DNA from 2 places in the Candidatus Enterococcus palustris genome. Region 2 is predicted to be linked to the other one. Evidence: predicted binding sites of a transcription regulator. Region 2 holds the regulator's gene; the other holds the start of a gene.
The links. Region 2 encodes CtsR, which represses protease genes until heat stress. Its sites were predicted from a motif close to TTGGTCAAAAAAGGTCAAANA; they were not measured.
Positions count from the first base shown of each region.

Region 1: the regulator CtsR is predicted to act here: its motif matches at 14,789-14,809, upstream of A5821_RS00295 (ATP-dependent Clp protease proteolytic subunit).

Region 1 covers NZ_CP147244.1:42,447-58,720, forward strand. Annotated here, with positions in the region: gene pstC (phosphate ABC transporter permease subunit PstC) at 1-135, shown strand, start outside; gene pstA (phosphate ABC transporter permease PstA) at 135-1,019, shown strand; gene pstB (phosphate ABC transporter ATP-binding protein PstB) at 1,036-1,836, shown strand; gene pstB (phosphate ABC transporter ATP-binding protein PstB) at 1,847-2,605, shown strand; gene phoU (phosphate signaling complex protein PhoU) at 2,624-3,295, shown strand; gene uhpT (hexose-6-phosphate:phosphate antiporter) at 3,535-4,914, shown strand; gene A5821_RS00255 (tyrosine-protein phosphatase) at 4,930-5,691, shown strand; gene A5821_RS00260 (sugar-binding transcriptional regulator) at 5,760-6,698, shown strand; gene deoC (deoxyribose-phosphate aldolase) at 6,805-7,476, shown strand; gene A5821_RS00270 (pyrimidine-nucleoside phosphorylase) at 7,512-8,813, shown strand; gene A5821_RS00275 (NAD-dependent epimerase/dehydratase family protein) at 8,913-9,881, opposite strand; gene A5821_RS00280 (AraC family transcriptional regulator) at 10,009-11,229, shown strand; gene A5821_RS00285 (hypothetical protein) at 11,366-11,530, shown strand; gene A5821_RS00290 (cation-translocating P-type ATPase) at 11,986-14,697, shown strand; gene A5821_RS00295 (ATP-dependent Clp protease proteolytic subunit) at 14,880-15,467, shown strand; gene A5821_RS00300 (hypothetical protein) at 15,615-16,049, shown strand.
Region 2 covers NZ_CP147244.1:2,429,380-2,445,653, forward strand. Annotated here, with positions in the region: gene A5821_RS11415 (ATP-dependent Clp protease ATP-binding subunit) at 1-1,412, opposite strand, end outside; gene A5821_RS11420 (CtsR family transcriptional regulator) at 1,417-1,884, opposite strand; tRNA gene A5821_RS11425 (tRNA-Pro) at 2,028-2,101, opposite strand; tRNA gene A5821_RS11430 (tRNA-Arg) at 2,186-2,259, opposite strand; tRNA gene A5821_RS11435 (tRNA-Leu) at 2,270-2,355, opposite strand; tRNA gene A5821_RS11440 (tRNA-Gly) at 2,370-2,441, opposite strand; tRNA gene A5821_RS11445 (tRNA-Thr) at 2,450-2,522, opposite strand; tRNA gene A5821_RS11450 (tRNA-Leu) at 2,558-2,639, opposite strand; tRNA gene A5821_RS11455 (tRNA-Lys) at 2,652-2,724, opposite strand; tRNA gene A5821_RS11460 (tRNA-Val) at 2,731-2,803, opposite strand; rRNA gene rrf (5S ribosomal RNA) at 2,818-2,933, opposite strand; rRNA gene A5821_RS11470 (23S ribosomal RNA) at 3,030-5,941, opposite strand; rRNA gene A5821_RS11475 (16S ribosomal RNA) at 6,225-7,785, opposite strand; gene A5821_RS11480 (response regulator transcription factor) at 8,564-9,253, shown strand; gene A5821_RS11485 (sensor histidine kinase) at 9,243-10,394, shown strand; T-box leader at 10,433-10,644, shown strand; gene serS (serine--tRNA ligase) at 10,825-12,096, shown strand; gene A5821_RS11495 (polysaccharide deacetylase family protein) at 12,207-13,700, shown strand; gene guaB (IMP dehydrogenase) at 13,745-15,229, opposite strand; gene A5821_RS11505 (6-pyruvoyl-tetrahydropterin synthase-related protein) at 15,388-16,274, opposite strand, start outside.

The DNA of each region.
Region 1 (16,274 bases), 1.4 Mb from region 2:
ATGGGGATTGGAAATACGATCATGGGAACAGTGGAAAACAACGTACTTTGGTCCCTTGCTTTGATCTTACTCTTGATGTCATTATTGTTTAATATTATTATTCGGATCATTGGTAGGAAAGGAGCCTTGAAATAATGAACGCAAAAAAAGCAGATAAATTTGCAACGGGTGTTTTATATGCGATATCAGGTGTGATTGTTTTAATTTTGGCAGCATTGCTGCTGTATATTCTGATTCGTGGTATTCCTCATATTTCTTGGGACTTTTTAACGAAACCATCTAAAGCCTACCAAGCCGGCGGCGGTATCGGTATTCAATTATTCAACTCACTTTATTTATTATTGATCACGATGCTGATCAGTTTTCCAATTTCATTAGGTGCAGGTATTTATTTATCTGAATATGCAAAGAAAAATTGGTTAACAGATGTGATTCGTACTTCGATTGAAATTCTAAGCTCACTTCCATCTGTAGTTGTTGGTTTGTTTGGATTCTTGATCTTTGTGGTACAAATGGGCTATGGCTTTTCAATCATTTCAGGTGCTTTGGCACTAACATTTTTCAACTTACCTTTATTGACTAGAAATGTTGAAGAATCATTAAAAGCAGTTCACTATACGCAGCGAGAAGCAGGGTTATCGTTAGGGTTATCTCGTTGGGAGACCGTGATGAAAGTTGTTGTTCCAGAAGCGTTACCGGGAATTTTAACTGGTGTGATCTTGAGTTCAGGAAGAATTTTTGGTGAAGCTGCTGCGTTAATTTATACTGCAGGGCAGAGTGCTCCAGCACTAGATTTCAGTAATTGGAATCCACTAAGTGTATCAAGTCCAATCAGTATTTTCCGTCAAGCTGAAACATTAGCTGTTCATATTTGGAAAATCAATACAGAAGGCACGATGCCGGATGGTGCAGCTGTTTCCGCGGGGGCTTCCGCTGTTCTGATTTTAGTCGTTTTACTCTTTAATTTCGGCGCACGCTTTATTGGAAATAGATTATATAAAAGAATGACATCAGCCTAATGTTAGGGGAATCAGAATGAAAGAATATAATTTAAATGACACAAATATAATTAAATTACCAGAACCAATTGCCTTGCATACCGATGATCTTCATGTCTGGTATGGAGAAAACGAAGCCATCAAAGGTGTAGATCTAGAATTTGAAAAAAATAAAATCACAGCGTTGATTGGGCCCTCTGGTTGTGGTAAATCAACCTATCTACGTTCATTAAATCGCATGAACGATGGGATTGCAAACACTAAAGTAACAGGTAATATCATGTATAAAGGCGTTAATGTCAATACAAAAGAAGTCGATGTCTATGAAATGCGTAAACGCATCGGCATGGTTTTTCAACGTCCTAATCCATTTAGTAAATCAATCTATGAAAACATCACATTCGCATTAAAACAACATGGCGAAAAAGATAAGAAAAAACTAGATGAAATTGTTGAAACAAGTTTAAAACAAGCAGCGCTTTGGGAACAAGTAAAAGACAATTTAGATAAAAGTGCCTTAGCCTTGTCTGGTGGTCAACAACAACGTTTATGTATTGCTAGAGCGATTGCTATGAAACCAGATATTCTACTTTTAGATGAGCCAGCTAGTGCCCTAGATCCGATTTCAACTGGGAAGGTTGAAGAGACATTAGTGAATTTAAAAGATGATTATACGATCATTATCGTAACCCATAACATGCAGCAAGCTGCCCGTATCAGTGATTACACTGCCTTTTTCTACCTAGGTAAAGTGATCGAATACGATGAAACAAGAAAAATCTTTACACGACCAAAAATTCAAGCAACAGAAGATTACGTTTCTGGGCATTTTGGTTAGGAGGAGAAAGATGACAAAAGAAATTATTTCATCAAAAGATTTGCATTTATATTATGGTAAAAAAGAAGCCTTGAAAGGGATCGACTTGAGTATCAATCAAGGGGAAATCACAGCGATGATCGGACCATCAGGTTGTGGTAAATCGACTTATCTACGTTCGCTGAACCGGATGAATGATTTGATCCCAGGTGTGACGATCACTGGAAGTGTGGTCTATAAAGGGAAAGACATCTATGGTCCAAAAACGGATATCGTAGATTTACGTAAAGAAATCGGCATGGTTTTTCAACAACCGAATCCTTTTCCGTTTTCCATCTATGAAAATGTGATTTATGGTTTACGTTTAAAAGGCGAAAAAGATAAACAAGTGTTAGATGAAGCAGTGGAAAATAGTTTAAAAGCAGCATCTGTTTGGGAAGATGTGAAAGATAAACTGCATAAAAGTGCCTTATCTTTATCAGGCGGTCAACAACAACGTGTTTGTATCGCTCGTGTGTTAGCCGTTGATCCTGAAATTATTTTATTGGATGAACCGACAAGTGCCCTTGATCCAGTTTCAAGTGGTAAGATCGAGAATATGCTTTTAACATTGAAAGAGAAGTATACAATGATCATGGTGACACATAATATGTCTCAAGCTTCACGGATTTCTGATAAAACGGCTTTCTTTTTACAAGGCGAATTGATAGAATTTAATGATACGAAGAAGATATTCTTGAATCCAAAAGAAAAACAAACAGAAGACTACATTTCTGGAAAATTTGGTTAAAAAAAAGGAGGAACCTATATGTTGCGCAGCCAATTCGAAGAAGAACTATTAAATCTTCATAATCAATTTTATGAAATGGGCATGATGGTAAGTAATGTTGTGCATAAATCTGTACGAGCGTATATCAACCACGATAAAAAAATAGCTCAAGAAGTCATTGATTATGATGTAGAAATTAATGATATGGAAGTTAAATTAGAGAAGAAAAGTTTTGAAATGATTGCTTTACAACAACCAGTAACAACCGATCTAAGAATGATCATCACTGTTATGAAAGCTAGTTCTGACTTAGAAAGAATGGCGGATCACGCTGTATCGATCGCTAAGTCAACGATTCGATTAAAAGGAGAAACTAGAATTCCTGAAATTGAAAAAGAAATTTCAGATATGTCTGATTATGTTAAAAAAATGGTTGATAACGTGTTGATCGCTTATGTCAAAACGGATCAAAAAGACGCTCGTATGATCGCTAAAATGGATGCTCGAGTGAACGAGTATTTTGATAGTATCTACAGACACTCAATCAAAGCAATGCAATCAAATCCTGAAACAGTCATTAGCGGAACCGACTATCTGCATGTAGCAACCTATTTAGAGCGGATCGGGGATTATGTGACAAATATCTGTGAATGGATCGTTTATCTAGCTACTGGAAAAATCACAGAATTGAATAGCAATCACGATGAATAACATAATAAAATAGAGGCTGGATTAAAAGCATTTATTTAAATGTAAAGAGAGAAGCAAAACGAATAGCTCGTTTTGCTTCTCTCTTTCTTTTTTTTGTATACAATATTGTTCATAACTAATGTAAAAATAATTTTGAACATAATTTCAATAACGTGTTTACATTTGTTCTTTCGTCGTGTATTATACACTTATATTGGAAAGCGCTAACCATTATAATTAAAATTTTGGGGTGAGAGAATTTGGAAGAAACGAATGCAGTTGTTGGTAAAGGGATCCGGCCGACTTTGGCCGAACAAAGAAAACAATGGTTTAAAGAATTTATGAAACCGTTTTTGGTTGTTGTGGTTATATACATCACCATGTACATGATTCGTAATAATTTTAAAGCAGCACAGCCATTATTAAAAAGTCAGTTAGGACTGACAACGACAGATCTTGGTTATATTGGTTTTGTCTTTTCCATCGTTTATGGATTTGGTAAATTTATTGTTGGTTACATCGTAGATGGCAAGAATACGAAGAAAATTTTATCTATTTTGTTATTATTGTCTTCGATAACCGTTTTATGTATGGGGATTCTTTTTACCATGAATAATGTCCCGATGGGCTGGATCGTGGTTTTATGGTCATTGAACGGATTGTTCCAATGTGTTGGTGGACCAAGTTGTGCTTCCGTTATTACACAATGGACAACGAGAAGCAATCGTGGGAGATATATTGGGTTATGGAATGCATCACATAATATTGGTGGTGGTTTTGCAGGGATTTTTGCTGTTTGGTGTGCGACAACGTTCTTTAAAGGTCAAGTTGCAGGGATGTTCATTATTCCAGCAATAGTGGCAGCTGTTGTGGCAATAGGAACATTTTTCATCGGGAAAAATAGACCAGAAGATTTAGGCTGGAATTCAAGTGAAGAAATCTTTGGTGAACCTGTGGAAGAAGCCAATGTAGATGCTGAAAATCTAACAAAGTGGGAAATTTTCAAAAAGTATCTCTTAACCAATCCTTATATTTGGGTTTTATGTGTTGCGAATGTATTTGTTTATATTGTTCGAATCGGTATCGATAACTGGGCACCGTTATATGTAACGGAACATTTGAATTTTTCGCAAGAAGCAGCAGCTCAAACGATTTTCTATTTTGAAATGGGCGCTTTGATCGGATGTTTGGCTTGGGGCTATATCTCAGATTTATTAAAAGGACGTCCAGCATTGGTTGCCACAGTCAGTACAATTTTACTACCGATTGGCATCATTGGATATCAACTTGGTACAACTGAATTTGTGATCAATGCATCATTATTTATGTTAGGCATGATGGTATTTGGACCGCAATTGTTGATCAATTTATCCATGTTAGGATTTGTACCGAAAAAAGCAACAGTTGTTTCGGGCGGATTGCTAGGCGCTTTTGCTTATTTATTTGGAGATTCAATGGCTAAAATTCTTTTGGCTAAGATTTCCGATCCGTCAAAAGATGGAGTGAATTTCTTTGGACACGTCCTACACGGTTGGAATGATACATTTATTATCTTTTATATTTCTATTGTGATCATTGCCGTTCTTTTAGGAATCGTGGCATTGGCAGAAGAAAGAAGAAGAAAAAAAGTAAGTGCATAAAGGTGGAATAGACAAATGAACGTAAAAATTACAAATTTTAGAGACTTAGGCGGCATTCAAAATAAAGAGGGAAAAATAGTTAAGGCGAAGAAATTATTGCGCTCGGGCCATTTAGTTGATTTAGATCAAAAAACAAAAACAACGCTTGTAGACAATTTTAACCTAACAAGAATCATTGATTTTAGACGAGGCTTTGAAATCAGTGAATCGCCAGATACTCCAATCGAAGATGTGGAGTATGTCAATTTAGATCTGTTAGGAAAGATGAACGCTAAAAATTCAAGTTTAGCTGATTTTGCTAAGTTAAAATCGATTGAAGCAGTTGATAAACATATGCTTGGCGTTTATGAAGATTTGATCCTGAATCCAGGTGCTCAAGAAGGTTTTACGGAGTTTATGGAGTATATTTTAGCTAATAAAGAAGGTTCAACAATTTTTCATTGTTTTGCTGGTAAGGATCGCACAGGCTACGCTTCAGCGTTATTGCTATTATTACTAGATGTGGAAAAAGAGGAAATTTATAAAGACTTTCTGATTACAAATACTGAGAGAAAACAAGCCAATGATGAATTAGTTCAGCAATTTAGAGAGCAAGGATTTAGTGAAGAGCAATTGGAGTCATTGGCAACAGCTCTTTATGTAAAGGAAGATTATCTGGATCACGCGTTTAATTTAATTGAGAAAAACTTCGGTACAGCAGAAAAATATGCAGCTGAATGTTTAAATTTTGATCAAGAAAAACTAACTGAGCTGAAAAGTATTTACTTAACTGACTAAAAGTCCATTTGTCATCCTTGTTTGTTCTTGCTATAATGAGCTTAAATAATAAGGAACGGACAATGTGTATGGATAAAGAAAAACAACAACTTAGTATCGAAGTAGCACGACTTTACTATCAATCATCCCTTAGTCAGCAAGAAATTGCTGAGAAGTTAAATGTATCACGGCCGACAATATCGCGATTACTCAATTATGCTAAAGAAAAAGGATATGTTCAAATCACGATTTTTGATCCTTTCTCAGATCTGTTTGAAATCGAAAAAAAGTTGAAAGAAAAATATGGTTTAGCAGAAGTCCATGTTGCTTTTTCGCCAGATGCAAACTACAATTCTATTTCAGAATATTTAACTTCTTATGCAGCTGAATATCTTGAAGATACTATCAAGAGTGGTGATATCATCGGGGTTAGTTGGGGAACGACTATGCATAAGACCGTTTCTAAAATGAGTCGTCTGGATGTAAAGGGCGTTGAAGTTGTTCAACTAAAAGGCGGCATTGCTTATTTTGATGTTAATAATTACGCATTTGAAACAATCACATTATTTGCTGAAATTTTAAATACAAAAGCAAGAACGTTTCCTTTACCAGTTATTTTAGACAGTAAAGAAGCCAAAGATTTAGTTGTAGAAGATCGTCATATCAGTAAGGTTATTGAATTGGGACGGCAGGCCAATATTGCTGTATTTACCGTGGGAACGGTTCAAAGCGAATCGTTGCATTTTCGCTTAGGCTATTTTACGGAACAAGAAGAGAAATCACTTAAAGCGAATGCAGTAGGAGATATCTGTTCCAGATTCTTCAATGAAGATGGTCAAATCAGTGATGAAGAAATCAATAGTCGTACGATTGGGATTGAGCTTGAAGAGTTAAAAACCAAGGAAAAGTCGATTCTAATCGCTGGCGGAGATCGCAAAATCAAAGCAATCCATGGTGCATTAGTGGGTGGCTATGCCAATGTGCTGCTGATTGATAAATTTACCGCTTTGAAGCTTTTAAATCATTAATTATATTTGGGAACCGGAGTAGACATGTTTTTCTACTCTTTTATAAAAACTTAGTATGAACGAAATTTCAATTTAATAGAACGAAATTTCTGAAAGGGAGAGTACAATGAACGTAAACAAAATGATCGACCACACATTATTAAAACCAGAAGCAAATGAGAAAGCATTATTAACTTTGATCGAAGAGGCTAAAAAATATGAATTTGCTTCAGTGTGCGTGAATCCTTATTGGGTTGCTTTAGCAAGTAAAGAATTAGCTGGTACTTCAGTTGAGATTTGTACAGTCATTGGATTTCCTTTAGGGGCAAATACAACAGCAACAAAAGTTTTTGAGACAGAAGACGCAATCAAAAATGGTGCAACAGAAGTAGACATGGTCATTAATGTAGGTGCATTAAAATCAGGCGATGAAGATACTGTTTTAAAAGATATTGAAGCAGTTGTGAAGGCAGCCCAAGGCAAGGCATTAGTGAAAGTGATTCTTGAAAATTGTTTATTAACGGATAGAGAAATTGCGTTAGCATCAAAACTATCAGTTCAGGCAGGAGCAGATTTCGTTAAAACATCAACTGGTTTTTCAACAGGCGGAGCAACGATCAAAGATGTTGCATTGATGCGTAAAACTGTTGGTCCGGATATTGGAGTAAAAGCTTCTGGTGGTGTTCGTACAGCGGAAGATGCTAAATCAATGATTCATGCTGGAGCTTCAAGAGTAGGTGCAAGTTCAAGCGTTGCGATTGTTGATGAAGCTATCAATGATACAACAGGTGGCTATTAAAAATTTTAAACAATTGAGATCGTGAGGTACGAATTATGAGAATGGTTGATATTATTGAAAAAAAACGAAATGGCAATGAACTTAGCAAAGAAGAAATTGAATTTTTTATTGAAGGTTTAACAAACGGAACGATTCCAGATTATCAGGCAAGTGCATTCTTAATGGCTATTTATTTTCAGGACATGTCTGATGAAGAACGAGCTAATTTGACTTTAGCAATGGTTCATTCTGGTGATGTGATCGATTTATCAAATATTGACGGGATAAAAGTGGATAAACATTCTACTGGTGGTGTAGGTGATACAACAACATTAGTTTTAGCCCCGCTTGTGGCTGCACTTGATATTCCTTTTGCAAAAATGTCAGGCCGTGGCTTAGGTCACACTGGTGGTACGATCGATAAACTAGAAGCTTTTGATGGTTTCCATGTGGAATTAACGGATGATGAATTTACTGAGATGGTCAATCGCGATAAAATTTCAGTAATCGGTCAATCTGGTAATTTAACACCTGCTGATAAAAAATTATACGCGTTAAGAGACGTCACAGCTACAGTTAGTTCAATTCCACTGATTGCAAGTTCAATCATGAGTAAAAAAATTGCAGCAGGGGCAGATGCGATTGTCTTAGATGTTAAGACTGGTGCAGGTGCCTTCATGAAGACGGAAGAAGATGCAGCAGAACTTGCTTCTGCAATGGTTAGAATCGGTAATTTAGTTGGCCGAAATACGATGGCTATTATCTCTGATATGTCACAGCCGTTAGGAAATGCGATCGGTAATTCATTAGAAGTGCAAGAAGCTATCGATACTTTGCATGGTAATGGACCAGAAGATTTAACAGAACTTGTTTTAACTTTAGGGAGTCAAATGGTTGTACTTGCAGGCAAGACCGATTCTTTAACAGAAGCTAGAGAATTGCTAAAAGGTGTAATTAAAGATGGTTCAGCTTTGGTCAAATTCAAACAATTTATCAAAAATCAAGGTGGCAATCCTGAATGGGTTGACGATCCTACATTATTACCACAGGCTAATTTTGAAATCGAGGTTACTTCTGATTCAGATGGATTTGTTACAGAAATTGTCGCTGATAATATCGGGGTAGCAGCAATGAAACTGGGAGCTGGACGAGAAACAAAAGAAGATGACATTGATTTGGCAGTTGGCTTGGTTTTAAGAAAAAAAGTTGGTGATCCAGTGAAAAAAGGTGAGAGCTTAGTCACAATTTTTGCCAATCAAGAAGATATTGCTGATGTTGCAACTATGATCAAGGAGAATATCCACATTGGTTTAGAGGTTCCAGAAAGCAAATTGATTTACCGCGAAATTCACAAGTAGTCTAAAAGATTAAAAAATAAAAAGCGCTGTTACAAAAAAAATAGACTGAGCTATAACTTTTTGAGTTATGCTCCAGTCTATTTTTTTATAATCAATTAATTATTCAACACATTTTTTCAAGGTCTCTTTAATGGAAGCAACGACATCATCATGTTTGATATTTAAAATAGGAAAGGTATCATTTGGATCTAAATATAAATCATATTCTTGCATCATCGCTGATTTTGTTGAATGAATCCCATGTTCCAAACCAGCTTTGCCTGCTTCAGCATCAATACCTTCGTAAATATCTTTAACATCATTATAAGAAACGACCGGAACTGTTGTATCTTGTCCTAAAGCTTCTACCATCAATTGATAAAATTCTTGGTATTTCATATTAGTATCACCAATTGCATATGTGCTGCGATGTGTTCCGTTTTCCATAGCACCAACAGCTGCTTGCGCTACTTGTTCTACTGTTACCATTGCAGTCCCACCTTTAAGTGCAGGGAAAATGGCTTGCCCTTTGATTTGATCTGTAAACATTTTCCATAACGGTTCACGACCAGGCATAGTACCAAAAATATAAGGCAGACGTAAAGAAGTTACAGTCATACTACCGTCGCCTTCAGCGAACGCAACTTGTTCTTGAAGTAAGCGCATCATTGGGTAACCTTCTAGTTTTAAGTTAGTTTCAGGTAAACGCTCAGCAAATTCTGAAAAGTAAGAACCAAAGACAACAAAATTCTTTACACCCGCTTCTTTAGCTAAATAGGCCAAACGTTGAGTAGGTAAGACGTTCGCTTCATAGAAAAATTTAGAAGCAGGACTTTTTGGAACAACACGTTCGTCTGCACCAGCGGCATAAATAAAACCTTCACAACCCTTAAGCATCTCCAACACTGTTTCATCTGTCATATCATTGATATTTCCTAAAGTTACAGAGACATCGCTAGAAAATAAATCTTCTGCGGGCATCGGTGGTAAAGAAATCGTTGCTACCTCATAGCCTTTTTTCAATAATTCTTCCGTAGTATAATACCCTAAAAAACCAGTTCCACCTAACACAAAAACTTTTTTACTCATGAGTAAAACCTCCTGAATTAATTTGTGATATGAATCACATGTACAATTATAGTATAATCGTAATGAACTAAAAATACTGGACATCACAATTATAAATCTTATCCTAATTGAACGAAGGAGTGAAAAAATGCAAACAAGTCTTCCATATACCGGAACTAGTTACTATGGTTTTGAATTAAATAAAGCCGATTTTATTGTAAAAAGTGAATCCTACCAAACTGAAACGGCTAAGATGAGTAGAATGACCGTTCAATTTTTCTTTATAAAAAGCGGTTCAGGAAAGATCCAAATCAATAATCAAGAATACTTAGTAAGAAAAGGCAGTGTGCTTTGGCTTTTTTCATATCATGTTTATCAGTTTGTTGAAATTTATGAAGAAATCCAAGTAATCACTTTCGACCTTTCTTTAAATGTACTAATGTTATCTTCCCTAACAACCCGCTCGGTGGATCAACATATGAATTTTTTTGAGTACTGGGATACACCTGCTCTTGACTGTGAGGAAAAAGATTTTTACTATTTACGAACGATTTTTACCCATGCTCTTAAAGAGTATGAACAACAAGAGCGACTCTATGATCTATCATTGCTTGCTGATTTGTATCAAGTGATCGTTTGGTTTGAAAGAACTGCAAGGTACCATTGGAATCGTGAAAAACCAATTCGTGAGATGAGTTCAAAAATATTATTGTATCTTCATTTTCATTATAGAGAAGACTTGTCACTCAATGAAGTAGCAGATAAATTTAAAAGCACATCTCAAACGATCAATCGAGGGTTAAAAAAACTAACAGGGAAAACATTTGTAGAAAATCTGGTTGAGGTTCGCATCAACAATGCTTTAGCAATGTTAAAATTTGAAGAGCTGGATGTAGCATTCATTGCTGATTTTGTTGGTTATCGATCCGTACCTAGCTTTAACAAACAATTTAAGGCGATGACAGGTTATTCACCTACAGAAGTCAAAAAAATCCGCTCAACTGATAAGAAGCTAAATTCCTTTCGTTTCCAAAACAGTTTACCTTTTGAGATTTATAATTACATTCATCAACACTACAGTGAAGCAATATCGCTTCAAACGGCAGCAAAATATTTTTATTCTAGCCCAACTAAAATTGATCAAATTGTTTTAAATGAGTTTTCAATGACCTTTAATGCTTTGGTAGAATATAATCGGATGTTATTTGCTCGTTCTCTTTTGCTCAGTTCCTCTAGAAAGATTAGCGAAATAGCGGAAGCTTGCGGTTATCAATCTATTCGTACGTTTAACCGAAATTTTTTAGCTTTTTGGGGAAATACGCCAAGAAAATATAAAGAGTTATTGATGAAGAAAAAGAAGCTAGGATGAGACCAAAAAATGAAAGAGAGATTTAGTAGAGAAAAGATAACGGCCAATCCTCTTTCTATTGACAGAACATAGCAGTGGGAGTAGGATGGTGGTGCAAAGCAACTAATAGTTTCCTTTTGAAAAGGGGTGAGTGATTATGGAAAAATTGAAAACAATGGTAATCAGTCTTCTTGGACTAGTTGGTGCTATCAGTTTGTTTGGAGGAGGAGTCCTTTGTGCATCTCTGTTTATTCTTTTATTTATATTGTCGGTTGTATTGGAAGCTATCACAAGCCACAGTAAGAAAACTTCATCTATTTAACGATCAAGTCATTTTACCCTGATTGGTCAGTAATACTGAATAGTCAGGGGCTTTTCCTGTTTAAACGCAATTAATATGAGCTACTTCATTATGAATCATCTAAGTCTTTTCAAACTAAACAGAAATTTTTCTGAAAATCAATACGATTTCATTTGAAAAACACTAAAAGAACAGGTATAATTAATTCAGCAATAATTATTGGTGAAAGACTTGTCCGTAGCCATTTTATTATTTCATGAGGGAGTAACTGGCGGCATCAGCTGCGACAACATCACCAACTCCGAAAGAAATTTCTGGTGTTGTCTTAAACGGTGAGACTTATGTATGTTCTATTTAGCATACAGAGGTCTATTTTTTTTCGTTTTGCTACGAACCAATAAGTTCAAAAACGTGTTCGTTTCGCTATAATGAAGTAAAATAGATTTAAGTAGCTGCAAATTATAAGGAGGAAGAACATGTCAGAAGAGAAAAAGGTTCAATTATCTGAAGCGTTTTACACGCAATCAGATGAAGAGGTCTTACAAAAGTTTGATACGACAGTTGAAGGATTGTCCGATCAAGAAGCCAAAAAAAGGTTAGAGAGTTATGGCGCCAATGCGTTAGATGAGGGTAAAAAGAAATCGATCGTTGTCAAATTCTTTGAACAATTCAAAGATTTCATGATCATCGTATTATTATTTGCCGCTGTAATTTCAGCAGTCTTCTCAGGAGACTTTGTTGATTCTATCATCATTTTACTTGTGGTGATCTTAAACGCCATCTTCGGTGTGATCCAAGAAGCCAAAGCCGAACAAGCAATTGAAGCTTTGAAAGAAATGTCTTCACCAAATGCAAATATTCGTCGTGATGGTCACGTAATTACAGTGAAAAGTGACGAGTTAGTACCAGGAGATATCGTTTTATTAGAAGCTGGAGATGTTGTGCCGGCAGATTTACGTTTGTTAGAAGCCGCTAGTCTTAAAATTGAAGAAGCAGCTTTGACAGGTGAATCTGTTCCAGTTGAAAAAGAAGCAATCGTTTTAGAAGGAACGTCTGATGACATCGGTATCGGTGATCGGATCAATATGGCTTATTCAAACAGTAACGTTACTTATGGCCGAGGAATCGGTGTGGTTGTCGGTACAGGAATGAATACAGAAGTCGGTAAAATCGCTGGTATGTTAGCCAACGAAAAAGAAACAGAAACACCATTAAAACAAAACTTAAACCAATTAGGTAAGATGTTGACGATTGCAATCTTAGTGATTGCCGCTGTTATGTTCGTTGTGGGCATGATGAACGGTCGTACATGGATCGATATGTTATTAACATCGATTTCATTAGCTGTTGCAGCGATTCCAGAAGGATTGCCAGCTATCGTTACAATTATTTTAGCATTAGGAACACAAAAGATGGCGAAGAAAAATGCTATCGTTCGTAAATTACCAGCAGTTGAAACATTAGGTAGTACAGATATTATCTGTTCTGATAAAACAGGTACACTAACATTGAACCAAATGACAGTTGAAGCACTTTACACAGACAATGAAGTAAAACCTGCAACAGCTGAAGTTCAGTTAGACAACATGGCATTAAAAATCATGAACTATACAAATGATACAAAAATCGCGCAAGATGGTTCATTGATCGGTGATCCAACAGAAACAGCACTTGTGCAATATGGTTTAGATCATGAGTTCAACGTAATTGAAAAAGTTGCGGCTGAACCTCGTGTTGCTGAAATTCCATTTGATTCAGACCGTAAATTAATGACAACTGTTCACCAATTAGCAGATGGTAAATTCTTAGTCGCTGTAAAAGGTGCACCAGATGAATTACTAAAACGTTGTAAGGAAGTTTTATTAAACGGTCAAACACCAGCAATGGATGACAAACAACGTCAAGAAATTTTAACGACCAACACAAAATTAGCCAAACAAGCATTACGTGTTTTAGGGATGGCTTACAAAATCGTTGATGCAGTTCCAGCTGAAATGGATTCTGATTTAGTTGAAAAAGACCTAGTATTCGCAGGGCTTGTCGGCATGATCGATCCAGAGCGTAAAGAAGCAGCGGAAGCTGTTAAAGTGGCAAAAGAAGCGGGCATTCGTCCAATCATGATCACAGGTGACCACAGAGATACAGCAGAAGCAATCGCAGCTCGTCTTGGTATTATTAAAGAGGGCGATGATGATGCCGTAATCACAGGTGCAGAACTAAACGAATTATCTGACGAAGCATTTGCTAAAGTCGTTGAACATTATTCCGTTTATGCACGTGTTTCTCCAGAACATAAAGTACGTATCGTTAAAGCATGGCAGCAAGAAGGTAAAGTTGTAGCCATGACAGGTGACGGTGTCAATGATGCCCCAGCTCTGAAAGCAGCCGATATCGGTATTGGAATGGGGATCACTGGTACAGAAGTATCAAAAGGTGCCTCTGATATGGTTTTAGCGGATGATAACTTCTCAACAATTATCGTAGCGGTTGAAGAAGGGCGTAAAGTCTTCTCAAATATCCAAAAAACGATTCAATACCTACTTTCTGCCAACCTTGGGGAAGTATTAACACTATTTATCGCAACAATGCTAGCTTGGGATACCTTACTACCTGTTCACTTATTGTGGATCAACTTAGTAACCGATACCTTCCCTGCAATTGCATTAGGTGTAGAACCTGCTGAACGTGATGTGATGAGCCATGCTCCACGTGGAAAGAAATCAAACTTCTTCTCTGGTGGTGTCTTGAGCAGTGTGATTTATCAAGGGATTACACAAGGTGCCTTGACTCTGATCGTGTACAAAATGGCGATCGAATTCCCAGCTCACACAGCAGCCAATATGCCAAACTTATCTGCACAAGCCTTGTATGATCTACAACATGGTGATGCGTTGACAATGGCATTTGCAACATTAGGATTGATTCAATTGTTCCACGCATTTAACGTGAAGTCTATTTACCAATCAATCTTTAAAGTTGGCTTGTTTAGAAACAAATCATTTAACTGGGCTATTTTAGTATCGTTCCTATTACTAGCAGCAACGATCTTAATTCCAGGATTCAATGACTTGTTTAGTGTAACGTCCCTAGACGCTTACCAATGGGCCATCGTTGCTGGAACATCATTTGCGATTATTCCAATCGTTGAGATCGTAAAATTTATTCAACGTAAAATGGGCAAGAGCTAAATTAAATAAGCCTGAAGTAGGAATGTATCTGATGAAGATACATTCCTACTTTTTTGTTATAGTAAAATAGCTTACAAAAAATTAATTTTTTAAGGTCAAAACAAGTCAAAAAAGTGGACAAATTCTCAGATTGCGGTATTATTAATATAGATATTTAGCTTTAAACTATGGAGGTTACAGATATGAACTATTTAGATGAAAATGAAGAAACAGAAGAAAAACAACAACCTAATGCGTTTATGAAAAAACTTTTTGAAGAACGAACAATTTTGATCTACGGTGAAATCAATCAAGATTTAGCTCGAGAAGTGACTTCTCAATTATTGCTACTTGCAGCAATGGGAGATGAACCAATCAAGATTTTCATTAATAGCCAAGGCGGACACGTTGAAGCTGGTGATACGATTCATGATATGATCAAATTTGTAAAACCAGAAGTGATCGTAATTGGAACAGGATGGGTCGCAAGTGCGGGTATTACGATTTATTTAGCTGCTGATGCGAAGAACAGATATAGCTTGCCAAATACACGCTATATGATTCATCAACCAGCTGGTGGCGTCCAAGGTCAAAGTACAGAGATTCAGATTGAAGCCAAAGAAATCATCCGCATGCGTGAACGTGTCAACCGCTTGATTGCTGAAGCAACAGGTCAAACATACGAAAAAATCGCAAAAGATACAGATCGTAATTTCTGGATGTCAGCTGACGAAGCCAAAGATTATGGTATGATTTCTAAAATCATCAAAACAAGTGATGAAATTAAATAAAGCACTAAAAAACTGCAGACAACAAAATGTTTGCAGTTTTTTTCTCTTAAAAATTAGTAGAAAAATATTCTTTTCCAGATTCCTCTTGTCATCTACCTATGAAAAAGTGTAAAATTGAGTGATTACTAAAAGAAAGTAGGAAAGACAGTGAAACCAAATTTAGGCTATTATGTTCAAAACATCAATGATATTGTAAAAGAAACAGAAGAAGTCGGCGAAAAAATGAACGAATATTATGAAGAAGTGCGTACAGCGATCGATGAAGGAAAAGCAACTGAATTAGCACCAGAAAGAATTGCTGAAATTCAACGTATTTTCCAAGATGGAACAAAAGAATATACAATCATGTTGGAAAAAGTGACTAAATTACGTCCCCCAGCACGCGTGATGGGTATTCATAAAAAATTTGAACGTTCATACATCGAATATCTGGCTGGATGCAACGAGATGATTTTATCTTTAGATCCTGAAAAAGGCATAGATATCGATCTTTTCAATAATTCAGAAGAAAAACAAGATAAAGCAACTGATGATATTTCATTTGCAATCACACGAATGAGTAATCTTTTGTTGAAAAAATAAAAAAATAAACGAAAAAATGACAAAAAATAGTGATATTTAATTTCATTTTAATGTTATTTTTAGTAGACAAAGGAAAAAATGTGTTGTATTATATATTCATACCAACAACAACCTTTTTATTTTTCATTTTACTCTTATTGAGTAATACTCCTTTTCCATCGGCCTTTTCAGCCGGTGGTTTTTTTATTTTTGTTTTTCGGACTATTTATTATTTCATTAATATAT
Region 2 (16,274 bases):
AATAATAAAATGTTTTCTAATTTACGAGCCAGTTTTTTTTCTTTTTGGCGTAGTCTTGCCGCACTTTCAAAGGATTGTGACTGGATTGCTTCTTCTTTCTCTTGAACTAAGCGAGCAATCTCCATACGTAAGTTATTGATTTCCGAAGGTTCATCTGCCAAGTCTAAACGAACTTTAGCTGAAGACTCATCCATCAAATCGATTGCTTTATCTGGTAATTGACGAGAATTAATGTAACGTACGGATAGTTGAACCGCCGCATGCAACGCATCATCCGTGATTTCTACGCCATGATGTTCTTCATATCGTGAACGCAAACCTTTTAAAATCTCTTCTGCTTCTTCTGGTGTCGGTTCGTCGACTTGTACACGAGCAAAACGGCGTTCCAAAGCAGAATCTTTTTCTATATATTTCTGGTATTCATCTAATGTTGTTGCTCCAATTGTTTGTAGTTCCCCTCTTGCAAGGGCTGGTTTTAAAATATTCGATGCATCAATAGCACCTTCCGCACCACCTGCACCGATCAAGGTGTGCAATTCATCGATAAATAAAATTACTTCGCCATCTTGATAAATTTCATCAATGACTTTTTTTAATCGATCTTCAAATTCACCACGATACTTAGTCCCAGCAACTAACGCTCCCATATCCAACATCATCAAGCGTTTTTCTAACATATCTTCTGGTACTTCGCCATTCACGATTTTTTGTGCTAATCCTTCAGCAATTGCTGTTTTACCAACACCTGGCTCACCGACTAAAACAGGATTATTCTTTGTACGACGACTTAGAATTTGAATCAATCGTCTAACCTCTTGTGAACGTCCAACTACAGGATCAAGATTATTTTCACGTGCTAATTTCGTTAAATCACGTGCTAATGAGTCTAAAGTCGGTGTTCCTTTTGGTGCTGCTTTTTGAGCTTGATTATTTCGGCGACGTCCTACATTGCCGCTCATTTGTGGATCAGTAATACCTATTTTTTTCATTAATAACTGACGCATTTTGGATAAACTTAAACCTAAATTCAATAAAATACGTGAAGCTAATATATCTTCATCTCTTAATAAACCTAGTAAAATATGTTCAGTTCCAATATTTGGTGCCCCTAAACGTTTCGCTTCATCTCCGGCGTACGCAAAGATTTGTTTCGCGCGAGGAGAATAGGGTAAATAAGCACCTTTAGGATAACCTTTAACTGTTCCATAGCCAGTTAAGTGTTCAATTTCTTCACGGATATCATTTTTATCAGCATTCAACTGACGCAAAGATTTTCCAGCAATGCCATTAGGCTCTAAAACTAAAGCCAATAATAAATGTTCTGAGCCCACGGATTGATGCCTAAAATACTTTGCTTCTTCTTGTGCAATGGCTAGTACTGCCTTGGCACTTTCTGTAAATAATTCGTCCATACTATCATTCCTCCTCGTAACTCAAACGTTCTAAAAATGAATGCATCAATTGAGCACGTAAATAATCTTCATTTGATCCTGCTTTGCCTAAAACCTGTTTCCCAAGAACAGACAACATCAGATTTCCTTCTCTTTTGGTAATCACTTCTTCTTCATACAACTTTTGTATAAAAATCAGTGCATCCTTTTCTGAAAGTCCATTTCCCGTAAACTGGGCAATTTGTTTTAATAATTGATCACTATCAGAAATTTGGACTTTGGCGATCCTAATATAACCACCGCCACCACGCTTACTCTCGACAGAATAACCTCGTTGGATCGTAAAACGCGTATTGATCACATAATTAATCTGGGAGGGAACACAATTGAATAAATGAGCCATTTCAGCTCTACGAATCTCAATCTTACTACTTTCTTCAAGAATTTTTTTTAAATATGCTTCTATTAAATCTGAAGTATTTTGATTACTCATCACACTCATCCTTTTCCCTTGACTAATACTGACCTTAATTATACATAACTTTAAGTGTTTAATAAAGGAGAATGCCTAATTTGATAAGAAAAGATAAACAAGTAAACAAAAAAAGAACAGAGAAGACCACTCTGTTCATCAAATCGGGAAGACAGGATTCGAACCTGCGACCCCTTGGTCCCAAACCAAGTGCTCTACCAAGCTGAGCTACTTCCCGTAGCTATAATAATAAAAAAAGACTAAACGCTTAAAAGGAACTAAGTTTCTCTACCTTCTAATTCGTAGTCAAACATTCAAAGTATGCACCCAAAGGGAGTCGAACCCCTAACCTCTTGATTCGTAGTCAAGCACTCTATCCAGTTGAGCTATGGGTGCTACATTTCTATGCCGAGGACCGGAATCGAACCGGTACGGTGATCACTCACCGCAGGATTTTAAGTCCTGTGCGTCTGCCAGTTCCGCCACCCCGGCGAAAGAACAAGCAAAGCGGAAAACGGGGTTCGAACCCGCGACCCCCACCTTGGCAAGGTGGTGCTCTACCACTGAGCTATTTCCGCAGTCTGGATGCCGGCTAAAGGATTTGAACCCTCGACCCTCTGATTACAAATCAGATGCTCTACCAACTGAGCTAAGCCGGCGTTATAATCGCCTAGTATTAAAACGAGACTAAAAATGCGGGTGAAGGGACTTGAACCCCCACGCCGTAAGGCGCTAGATCCTAAATCTAGTGCGTCTGCCAATTCCGCCACACCCGCAAAATATTTCTATGAGCCGTGCAGGGCTCGAACCTGCGACCCTCTGATTAAAAGTCAGATGCTCTACCAACTGAGCTAACGGCTCAAAAAATGGAGGTTGACGGGATCGAACCGCCGACCCCCTGCTTGTAAGGCAGGTGCTCTCCCAGCTGAGCTAAACCTCCAAGACAACACTTTAGCGTGGCGACGTCCTACTCTCACAAAGGGAAACCCTTCACTACAATCGGCGCTAAGAAGCTTAACTTCTGTGTTCGGCATGGGAACAGGTGTATCCTTCTCGCTATCGCCACCACACTGGGTGTTGTTACTATTAAGTTGAGTGATTATTCACTCAAAACTGGATTGAAGTAGTAATCAAACATTCCGAAAAAACTTTTTTATTTCGTTTCTTTGGTTAAGTCCTCGACCGATTAGTATTGGTCCGCTCCGTACATCACTGCACTTCCACTTCCAACCTATCTACCTGATCATCTCTCAGGGGTCTTACTTTCTTAAAGAAATGGGAAATCTCATCTTGAGGTGGGCTTCACACTTAGATGCTTTCAGCGTTTATCCCTTCCCTACATAGCTACCCAGCAATGCCCTTGGCAGAACAACTGGTACACCAGCGGTAAGTCCATCCCGGTCCTCTCGTACTAAGGACAGCTCCTCTCAAATTTCCAACGCCCGCGACGGATAGGGACCGAACTGTCTCACGACGTTCTGAACCCAGCTCGCGTGCCGCTTTAATGGGCGAACAGCCCAACCCTTGGGACCGACTACAGCCCCAGGATGCGACGAGCCGACATCGAGGTGCCAAACCTCCCCGTCGATGTGGACTCTTGGGGGAGATAAGCCTGTTATCCCCAGGGTAGCTTTTATCCGTTGAGCGATGGCCCTTCCATGCGGAACCACCGGATCACTAAGCCCGACTTTCGTCCCTGCTCGACTTGTAAGTCTCGCAGTCAAGCTCCCTTCTGCCTTTACACTCTGCGAATGATTTCCAACCATTCTGAGGGAACCTTTGGGCGCCTCCGTTACTCTTTAGGAGGCGACCGCCCCAGTCAAACTGCCCACCTGACACTGTCTCCCACCACGATAAGTGGTGCGGGTTAGAGGGTTCATAACACAAGGGTAGTATCCCACCAGCGCCTCCACCGAAACTAGCGTTCCGGGTTCATCGGCTCCTACCTATCCTGTACATGTGGTACAAACACTCAATATCAAGCTACAGTAAAGCTCCATGGGGTCTTTCCGTCCTGTCGCGGGTAACCTGCATCTTCACAGGTACTAAAATTTCACCGAGTCTCTCGTTGAGACAGTGCCCAAATCGTTACGCCTTTCGTGCGGGTCGGAACTTACCCGACAAGGAATTTCGCTACCTTAGGACCGTTATAGTTACGGCCGCCGTTTACTGGGGCTTCAATTCTGAGCTTCGCCGAAGCTAACCCATCCTCTTAACCTTCCAGCACCGGGCAGGCGTCAGCCCCTATACTTCATCTTTCGATTTTGCAGAGACCTGTGTTTTTGATAAACAGTCGCTTGGGCCTATTCACTGCGGCTGACCGAAGTCAGCACCCCTTCTCCCGAAGTTACGGGGTCATTTTGCCGAGTTCCTTAACGAGAGTTCGCTCGCTCACCTTAGGATACTCTCCTCGACTACCTGTGTCGGTTTACGGTACGGGCAGTTGTTTTCTCACTAGAAGCTTTTCTTGACAGTGTGACATCAGGAACTTCGGTACTATTATTTCCCTCCCCATCACAGCTTGTCCGTATAGAGTAAAGCATTTGACTCTACTCAAGACTTACTGCTTGGACATGCACTTCCAGTCGCATGCATTCCTTAGCCTCCTGCGTCCCTCCATTGCTCAAACAAAAACAACTGGTACAGGAATATCAACCTGTTGTCCATCGCCTACGCCTATCGGCCTCGGCTTAGGTCCCGACTAACCCTGGGCGGACGAGCCTTCCCCAGGAAACCTTAGTCATACGGTGGACGGGATTCTCACCCGTCTTTCGCTACTCATACCGGCATTCTCACTTCTAAGCGCTCCAGCCGTCCTCACGATCGACCTTCAACGCCCTTAGAACGCTCTCCTACCATCACACCAGAGGTGTGATCCACAGCTTCGGTAATATGTTTAGCCCCGGTACATTTTCGGCGCAGGGTCACTCGACTAGTGAGCTATTACGCACTCTTTAAATGGTGGCTGCTTCTGAGCCAACATCCTAGTTGTCTGTGCAACCCCACATCCTTTTCCACTTAACATATATTTTGGGACCTTAGCTGGTGGTCTGGGCTGTTTCCCTTTCGACTACGGATCTTATCACTCGCAGTCTGACTGCCGAATATGAATGAATGGCATTCGGAGTTTATCTGAATTCGGTAACCCGAGATGGGCCCCTAGTCCAAACAGTGCTCTACCTCCATCATTCTTAACTTCGACGCTAGCCCTAAAGCTATTTCGGAGAGAACCAGCTATCTCCAAGTTCGTTTGGAATTTCTCCGCTACCCACAGCTCATCCCCGCACTTTTCAACGTACGTGGGTTCGGTCCTCCAGTGCGTTTTACCACACCTTCAACCTGGCCATGGGTAGATCACATGGTTTCGGGTCTACGACTACATACTCATTCGCCCTATTCAGACTCGCTTTCGCTGCGGCTCCGGCTCTTCACCTTAACCTCGCATGCAATCGTAACTCGCCGGTTCATTCTACAAAAGGCACGCCATTACCCATTAACGGGCTTTGACTTGTTGTAGGCACACGGTTTCAGGATCTATTTCACTCCCCTTCCGGGGTGCTTTTCACCTTTCCCTCACGGTACTGGTTCACTATCGGTCATTAGGGAGTATTTAGCCTTGCGGGATGGTCCCCGCGGATTCCGACGGAATTTCTCGTGTTCCGCCGTACTCAGGATCCTCCTAGGTGTTGCCAACATTTCGTCTACGGGGCTATTACCCACTTTGGCGAACCTTTCCAGGTTCTTCGACTATCTTGACAGACTACCACAACGGAGTCCTACAACCCCAACAAGCAAGCTTGTTGGTTTGGGCTCTTCCCGTTTCGCTCGCCGCTACTCAGGGAATCGAATTTTCTTTCTCTTCCTGCAGGTACTAAGATGTTTCAGTTCTCTGCGTCTACCTCTAACCAGCTATGTATTCACTGGCAAGTAACATCCTATAAAAGATGTTGGGTTTCCCCATTCGGAAATCTCTGGATCATAGCTCACTTACAGCTCCCCAAAGCATATCGGTGTTAGTCCCGTCCTTCATCGGCTCCTAATGCCAAGGCATCCACCGTGCGCCCTTATTCACTTAACCTTATGACCTTACGGTCAGTTTGTTTGGTTCGTTTCTCTAGCGATAGAGGCGTCACCAATAAAATAAGCATTCGAACTATTTTAATTAAAAAACTCATTCAACGCGGTGTTCTCGGTTTGTTTTGATTACTTTTTTACTTCAATATCCAGTTTTCAATGAACAATTCGTTTGAGAGAAATCATATAAAAAAGAAAATCAAGCGATTCGCTTTTTTTATAAGAGTAAACCTCTCAAAACTGAACAAAGTGTCGACGAATGTGTAAGTTTCCGTAATATTCCTTAGAAAGGAGGTGATCCAGCCGCACCTTCCGATACGGCTACCTTGTTACGACTTCACCCCAATCATCTATCCCACCTTAGGCGGCTGGCTCCACAAGGGTTACCTCACCGACTTCGGGTGTTACAAACTTTCGTGGTGTGACGGGCGGTGTGTACAAGGCCCGGGAACGTATTCACCGCGGCGTGCTGATCCGCGATTACTAGCGATTCCGGCTTCATGTAGGCGAGTTGCAGCCTACAATCCGAACTGAGAGAAGCTTTAAGAGATTTGCATGACCTCGCGGCCTAGCGACTCGTTGTACTTCCCATTGTAGCACGTGTGTAGCCCAGGTCATAAGGGGCATGATGATTTGACGTCATCCCCACCTTCCTCCGGTTTGTCACCGGCAGTCTCGCTAGAGTGCCCAACTGAATGATGGCAACTAACAATAAGGGTTGCGCTCGTTGCGGGACTTAACCCAACATCTCACGACACGAGCTGACGACAACCATGCACCACCTGTCACTTTGTCCCCGAAGGGAAAGCTCTATCTCTAGAGTGGTCAAAGGATGTCAAGACCTGGTAAGGTTCTTCGCGTTGCTTCGAATTAAACCACATGCTCCACCGCTTGTGCGGGCCCCCGTCAATTCCTTTGAGTTTCAACCTTGCGGTCGTACTCCCCAGGCGGAGTGCTTAATGCGTTAGCTGCAGCACTGAAGGGCGGAAACCCTCCAACACTTAGCACTCATCGTTTACGGCGTGGACTACCAGGGTATCTAATCCTGTTTGCTCCCCACGCTTTCGAGCCTCAGCGTCAGTTACAGACCAGAGAGTCGCCTTCGCCACTGGTGTTCCTCCATATATCTACGCATTTCACCGCTACACATGGAATTCCACTCTCCTCTTCTGCACTCAAGTCTCCCAGTTTCCAATGACCCTCCCCGGTTGAGCCGGGGGCTTTCACATCAGACTTAAGAAACCGCCTGCGCTCGCTTTACGCCCAATAAATCCGGACAACGCTTGCCACCTACGTATTACCGCGGCTGCTGGCACGTAGTTAGCCGTGGCTTTCTGGTTAGATACCGTCAAGGTAAGAGCAGTTACTCTCCTACTTGTTCTTCTCTAACAACAGAGTTTTACGATCCGAAAACCTTCTTCACTCACGCGGCGTTGCTCGGTCAGACTTTCGTCCATTGCCGAAGATTCCCTACTGCTGCCTCCCGTAGGAGTCTGGGCCGTGTCTCAGTCCCAGTGTGGCCGATCACCCTCTCAGGTCGGCTATGCATCATGGCCTTGGTGAGCCGTTACCTCACCAACTAGCTAATGCACCGCGGGTCCATCCATCAGTGACACCCGAAAGCGTCTTTCAAATCAACACCATGCGGTGTCGACTGTTATGCGGTATTAGCACCTGTTTCCAAGTGTTATCCCCCTCTGATGGGTAGGTTACCCACGTGTTACTCACCCGTCCGCCACTCCTCTTTTCAAATGAGTGCAAGCACTCGGTAGAAAAGAAGCGTTCGACTTGCATGTATTAGGCACGCCGCCAGCGTTCGTCCTGAGCCAGGATCAAACTCTCATAATAAAAGTTGAACACAATCCGAAGATTGTTAAGCTCATTTGTTTGCTAGCATATTGCTTCGCTTTGTTAAAAATTGTTGTTTGTTTTTACCGTTGTAAAAACAACCTACACATTTGGTTCGTCTTACTTTGTTCAGTTTTCAAAGGTCTACTGTGTTACCTCGCAGCAACTTTTATATCATATCAAATCTTCGATTTGATGTCAACACTTTTTTTAAAAAAGTTTCAAAGTTTTTTCTGCTTGATGTTATCGAATGTTTCGCGACAACTTCATTAGTTTATCAGGTTGCTTGTTATTTGTCAACAACTTTTTTCCTGATTTTTCAAGTTTTTTTAAAACCTGAAATGTTATTCTATTTTTCGTTCAGCTGTCTTTGTTTCTTGCGACAACTTCACTAGTTTATCAGGTTAATCATTGTTTGTCAACAAGTTTTTCACCTGATTTCCAAAGTTTTTTTCAAACTTGGATTGTTATATTATTCCTATCGTTCGGCGTGTTTCATCGGTGCCTTGCGACAAGATATAATATACCAAGATTATACGCTTAGGTCAACTAAAATTTGCACTTTTTTCAAACTTTTTTTCGTTACCGATTGTTTTATTACTTTTGTTCTTTATTGTTCGTTTTTGACCCTAAAAACGATCTTTTTTAGCCTGTTTCTTAATTTTTTGTAACATATTCTAAATTTACCGTAACTTCTCTTTGTTTTTGTCCTTTTTTCTGTTTTTTTGTTAGAATGTAGGAGAAGAATTCTACTATATATATGGAGGAAATGAATGATATGAAAATTTTAGTTGCAGATGATGATAAAGAAATTGTAGAACTGCTGAGTATTTATATTCACAATGAAGGTTATGAAGTGGTCAAAGCATATGATGGGAAAGAAGCCTTGTCTAAGATTCGAACGATATCAGATATTGATTTACTTATTTTAGATATCATGATGCCAGTTATGGATGGTATGCAAGTCGTAAAAGAGCTGCGAAAAGAATCTCAAATCCCGATTATTATGTTGACTGCTAAAACAACTGACATGGATAAAATCAAAGGTCTTGTAGCTGGAGCAGATGATTATGTTACAAAACCATTTAATCCACTAGAAGTTATGGCTCGTGTTAAGTCTATCTTAAGACGTAGTCAAATGCAGCTTAAATCAGATGAACCAGATGTACTTGAAACTGGCTCATTGATCATCAACAAAGATTCTCACGAAGTAAAAACTGTCGATGGAAAAGAAATTCAATTGACCGCTTTAGAGTTTGGGATTTTATATCTATTGGCTAGTCATCCAAATCGCGTTTTTAGTGCTGATGAAATATTTGAACGCGTATGGCAGCAAGAAAGTATCGTTTCTGCTAAAACAGTTATGGTTCACGTCAGTCACCTGAGAGATAAGATAGAAGAAGCAACTGGTGGAGAAAAAGTCATTCAAACAGTTTGGGGAGTTGGATATAAGATCGATGCTCGTTAGACAAAAGAAAATTGAAAAACAAAAACGAATCACCTTAACTTCAAAGGAAATCAGCGAATTACTTGCTGAAGGAATTGTCACGATTATCCTGTTGCTTCTATTAAATGTCTCAATTACGGTCATCTTGAGTGGTAACCAAACATTACAAGGAATCATTTGGGCAACAAAAGGCGCTTTTGCTACAGAACTGAATACAGATTTATTTTGGAGTTTGAGCAAATTTGTTATCCCGATATTCTTTGTAGTTGATGTTGGTGTTCTTTACTGGCGTTTGATTCGTCGGTATCGTCAAATGCAATTACGACATATTATCAGTGAGCTGCATTATATAGCTGATGGTAATTATGATCATCGTATTCCGTTTGAGTTAAGTGGTGATTTAGCAAAAGTAGTTACTAGTATCAATGGTTTAGTTGACAGTACTGTTGCAGCAATTGAAGATGAACGTAAGATAGAAAAATCAAAAGATGAACTGATTACAAACGTAAGTCATGATATCCGAACACCTTTAACTTCTATTATAGGGTATTTAGGTTTGATTGAGGATCGACAATTTCATAGTGAAGAGGATCTGCTAAAATATACACATACAGCTTATGTGAAAGCCAAACAGATGAAACTACTCGTTGATGATCTCTTTGAGTATACAAAAGTTCGACAACCTTCCGTTCCTATTAATTCAATCAGTTTTGATATGGCACAATTGATTGAACAACTTGCAGCTGATTTCGAGCTCGAAGCGGATAAGAACGGGATGACAATTCAAGTTAATGCTAATCCAGCGTCAATAAAAATGGATGGCGATACGGAAAAGTTAGTCCGCGTCTTCAACAATCTTTTATCTAATGCCCTTAAATATGGAAAAGGCGGGGAAAACATCGTGATCGATGTAGAGAAAGTCGGCACAGAAGCTGTCATTGCTGTTAGAAATGATGGTCCACCGATTCCTAAGAAATCTTTAGATCAATTGTTTGACCGTTTTTATCGTGTAGAAGAATCTCGCTCACAAGAAACAGGCGGAACAGGGCTTGGTTTAGCTATTGCACAAAGTATCATAGCTTTACATGGTGGATACATCTACGCAACTTCTGATAATCGTTGGACATCCTTTATTATTCACTTACCTTTAAAAAGAAATTGATTTACGACGGTTGACATCCAAACAAAAGTTTTGTATCCTAATGACAAGCAAAGAGAAAAAGTATTTATAGCCTTGAATCAAAGAGAGTTTGCGGTGGTGAGAGCAAATATTCTACTATAAAGAAGTCCGTCTCTGTTACATGCGTTTGGCGAGATAAGTCAGACCGGTTGCAGCCGTTATCTGCAATACAAGGGCAGCATTTAGCTGAACTTGGGTGGTACCGCGAAATTCAAGTCATTTCGTCCCAAGAATATTTTTCTGGGGATGAAGTGACTTTTTATTTTACTACAAGGTTATCTAGCTACGCGGGCTAACTCCTTAGGAAAAAGATAAAAATAGCTTGTGGTAAAAAGCACCACAATCGATTTTTCCTATTTTCTAGTCGGAGTTGGAAGAGCCTGCTACGCTTTTATATTAAGGAGGAGTAATTATGTTAGATGTAAAAATGATTCGTCAAAATTTCAATGAAGTCCAAGCAAAATTAAAAACACGTGGTGTAAAGGAAGAAGTATTAGTAGAGTTCTTACGTTTAGATGAAAGCCGACGTAACTTATTAGTTAAATCTGAAGAACTGAAAAAATATCGTAACGATGTTTCTGCTGAAATCGCGCAATTAAAAAGAAATAAAGAAGATGGCACTGCAAAAATTGCTGAGATGAAAGAAGTCGGCGGGAATATCAAAGCTCTTGATACTGAAATCGAAGAGATCGATGCTAAACTTCAAGAAATTTCTACAACCTTACCAAATTTACCTCACAGCTCAGTCCCTGTAGGAGCTGATGAAGAAGACAATGTTGAAGTACGCCGTTGGAGTGAACCTAGAAGTTTTGCTTTTGAACCGAAACCACACTGGGATGTAGCTGAAAATCTAGATATTCTTGATTTTGAACGCGGAGCAAAAGTTTCAGGAAGTCGGTTTGTTTATTATAAAGGACTCGGTGCTAGATTAGAACGTGCGCTATACAATTTCATGTTGGATATGCATGTTTATGACCACGGGTACACTGAAATGATGACACCATATATCGTAAATAGCAACTCTATGTTTGGTACTGGTCAATTCCCTAAATTCAAAGAAGACGTTTTTCAGCTAGAAGGAACGGATATGACCTTGATTCCTACTGCTGAAGTACCATTGACAAATTACTATAATAATGAAATTTTAGATGGCAAAGATTTACCGATTTACTTTACAGCTCTTAGCCCGTCTTTCCGTTCTGAAGCTGGAAGTGCTGGTCGTGATACACGAGGCTTGATTCGCCTGCATCAATTCAATAAAGTAGAAATGGTGAAATTCAGTGATGCTGAAAATTCTTATGAAGAGTTAGAAAAAATGACTGCTAATGCTGAAGATATTCTACAAAAATTGAACCTTCCTTATCGTGTCATGTCACTAGCTACAGGCGATATGGGCTTCTCAGCTGCGAAAACATATGACTTAGAAGTCTGGATCCCGGCACAAAATGCCTACCGTGAAATTAGTTCTTGTTCAAACTGTGAAGATTTCCAAGCACGACGCGCTATGATTCGTTACCGTGATGAAAATGACAAAGTTCAATACGCCCACACTTTAAATGGATCTGGTCTAGCTGTCGGACGGACAGTCGCTGCCATTTTAGAAAATTATCAAAACGAAGATGGCTCAGTAACTATTCCAGAAGTTTTAGTTCCTTACATGGGTAATTTGAAATTAATTAAATAAATAAAAAGAATCGCTAATTTGCCATTATGTTTGTTGAAAGAATAAATCAAGCATGATACATTTGAATTACTGCACGCAGTCAAATTTATAAATTAGAGGGATCAAACGTTATGGACAGAAAAAATCACCCACGAGGAACTAGAAATAGCCGACGTGAAAGAAATAATCACATTTTTTCAAAAAAGATCGCTTTTGTATCTATATTGAGTATTTTACTTATTTTCATCTGCGGTGGTGTTTATGCAACCTATGCCATGCAGCATAAGCAAGATAAACTAAATGAAGTTGAAGATGAACGCCAGTATAAGCAAAAAGAAGTAACGCTTTTAGAAAAAATTCGAAAATCTCAAAAACTAGAGGATCTTGAAAGTTCTGAAGTAGAAAAAACAGATGGAAATGTCCAGACGCTAATCTATGAACCTGTTGCCACAGACGTTGTCCCTCAATTCCAAGCAATAAAAACTGAATTAACTACCTTAATAGAAACTTCTAAAAAAAATAGCTTCAAAGAGGTTCCTATAAAAATTGTCGGGCATATGAAGATAAACAAAATCAGTGATCAGGTGGTTGGTTACCTCCCAGCTATTGACACTTATACCTGGGAACAAGAAAAAGGTGATTGGTCTGAAAAGACTGAACTGGGTAAAAACACAGTATTTGTCAATCAAAAAACAAAACAGCCATTGACACTCCAAGATATTTTCTCGAATGAAGCAAATATGCTAGCTGTCCAGCAAGTTGTTCAACAGCAATTACTTGATGAGAATTCTGATGGCAATACTATCATTGACGATGTACTCAATCTGCCCAATCTTTCACTAGATAAAACTGCCTTTACCTATTATCCTGATAAAATCAAATTGGGCCTGCCTGATAACTCAACTGGTAAGAATGAAATCACATTGTCTTATAAAGATATTGCTGGTTATGTGAATCCAGAATTTGTCGATTTTTCTTCCATCAAAGATGCCCTACCGGAACCTTTAGATCCAAACAAGAAGTATATTTCATTGACTTTTGATGATGGTCCAAATCCTGAAACAACACCTCGACTTTTAGATATTCTAAAAGAAAAAGGGGTCAAAGCCACCTTCTTTATGTTAGGACAAAATGTTGTAAAGCATGAAGCGCTTGTAAAACGAGTAGCCGAAGAAGGCCATGAAGTAGCTAGTCATTCTTATTCACATCCACAACTAACTGGAGTCGATGCTCAAAGAGTAAAAGATGAAGTTCAAAACACAGACAAAGCCATTTATCATGCGATCGGTAAGATTCCAACTGACTTTAGACCTCCTTATGGTGCTGTAAACAAGGATGTCGCTGCAATCATTAGGAAACCAATCATTCAATGGTCTGTAGACTCTCAAGATTGGCAAAGTCACAACGCCCAAGCAATCATCAAGCGTATAGATGATACTGCCTATAATGACACAATCGTATTGATGCATGATATTCATCCAGAAACAGTTGATTCTGTTTCAACTGTAATCGATCATTTACGTAGCGATGGCTATGAAATCTTACCTTCTAAAGAATTATTAGGGAGAAAAGCCAAGCCACTCCATATGTATTATGGTTCTAAAGATGAACGCCCTGTCCAATAAGCAAAAAACTTCCGATGTCATAAGCGACATCGGAAGTTTTTTAGTTATTGTTCTACAGAATAATTAGGTGCTTCTTTTGTAATTTGCACATCATGAGGATGAGATTCTTTCAATCCGTTACCACTCATTTGAATAAATTGTGCTTCTTCACGCAATTGTTTTAGGTTTGCCGCACCAACGTATCCCATACCTGATTTTAAACCACCGATCATTTGGAAAACAATATCTGATACGCTACCTTTATAAGCAACGCGTCCTTCAATACCTTCCGGAACTAATTTATTGGCTTCATTAACGCCGCCTTGGAAATAACGATCACTTGAGCCTTTTTCCATTGCCCCCAATGAACCCATTCCACGATACGTTTTAAAGCGACGACCTTGATAAATTTCAAATTCACCCGGAGATTCATCTGTCCCAGCTAACATACTTCCTAACATAACAGCATGTCCACCAGCTGCTAAAGCTTTCACGATATCTCCTGAATATTTAATCCCGCCATCAGCAATAATTGCTTTTCCATATTTACGAGCAACAGATGCCGCATCATAGATAGCTGTTAACTGAGGAACACCAACACCGGCAACCACACGAGTCGTACAAATAGAACCAGGTCCGATTCCCACTTTCACAACATCAACGCCCACATCATAAAGAGCTTTAGCACCTTCGGCTGTTGCAATATTTCCAGCAATCAACGTAGCATCTGGGAATGTATCACGAATTTCTTTGATTTTACGAATCACACCTGCACTGTGGCCATGAGCTGTATCGATAATGATCGCATCTACTCCTGCCTCTAATAACGCTTCCGCACGTTCAAATGTATCACTAGTAACACCGACTGCCGCTGCTGCTAGTAAACGGCCATGCTCATCTTTCGCTGCATTTGGAAATTCAATTACTTTTTCAATATCTTTGATCGTGATCAAACCGCTTAAACGATTGTTTTCATCAACGATCGGTAATTTTTCAATTTTGTGCTTTTGTAAAATCTTTTCTGCGTCTTTTAGAGAAGTACCAACTGGGGCTGTCACTAAATTGTCTTTCGTCATGACTTCGTCGATCTTCATTTGATAATCTGTTACAAATCGCATATCACGATTTGTGATGATGCCAACTAATTTACGGTTATCCATCGTTTCTACGATTGGAACGCCACTGATACGATATTTACTCATTAAATTTTCAGCATCTGCTACTAAGTTTGTTGGTGTCAGGAAAAATGGATCAATAATCACACCACTTTCAGACCGTTTTACTTTACGAACCTCATCTGCCTGTTGAGCGATGCTCATATTTTTATGAATAACACCTAAGCCGCCTTGACGAGCCATTGAAATGGCCATTTTACTATCCGTTACTGTATCCATACTTGCGCTGATCAGAGGAATATTCAACTTAATATTTTTTGCTAATTGCACACCCATATCCACTTCATTTGGCAACACGTGACTTTCTGCTGGAATCAATAAAACATCATCAAATGTAAGACCTTTTTTTGCGAATTTTGTTTCCCAGTTAGACATTTTCTAGACCACTCCTCTATTTAATTTTATATAAGAAAATAACAGATAATAAAAGGTAAGTCAACCGAATTTTCCTGTTTACAGATATTTTCTTTGTATCACCCGAAACATGAACGTTTTCTCATTTTTTTATTATCGAAATAAAAGGATAACTATAGTTATTTCTTTGTTTTCAACTCAATAGAACACATCGTCGCAATTTTCCATATTACGCAAACTAAAAGAGTCAACACAGAAATACTTAAAGAAATTTTTTGAGCCCAAGTTGTATCATAAGAAATAGCAACACTGCCTTTTTTAGATAACTGAATATCGACTAATCCGTTTTGTTTATTTAATGATGCTGGAATTATTTTTTCGTTGCCGTCTCTTACTATTTTAGCTTGATAACCATAATAATAGATAAATGGGACAGTAACAGTTGTTTTCTTTGGATCATTTGTACGATAGTCAAAAGCCACTGAGTCAAAGTTCATTTTAACGTCTGTTATTTCTATTTTAGAATCATCATAAACGACTTTTCGCTTTTTATTCTTTTTAATAGTAGAATAATCAACTTCATTTGGTAAATATTCGTGCCCAGCACCGATATAATAGCTATTGGTTTGATCGTATGAGTGGTGCGATAAGATACGTTTTCCTTCAGTATCAATACTTTCTTTTTCATACAATCCAACACCAAGGAAAATAACCATAATTAAGATTATCTGACTACTTGGAAATCTTTTAAATAATCCAATATCATCATTTGCAATAAGAAATGCTAACAACAGAGTCACGATCGATAGAAAGCGCCAAGGAAACTGAATCGTATTCAACGGCGTATTGTCAAAGAGCTGCCAAGGAAAAAGATTCGTCGTAACAAACATAAATAGCAATGCAAGAATAACCACTTCACGATTGGGCAAATTTCGCTTAAAAAGCATTGCTGTGTAGATCACCAAACCAAATAAGAGAATGACACCTATATTCGCCGAAGAAGCATGGAATACGCTATTTTCAAAGCTATTACTCACTAATTCCCCCACAGAGTAGCTTCTATCTG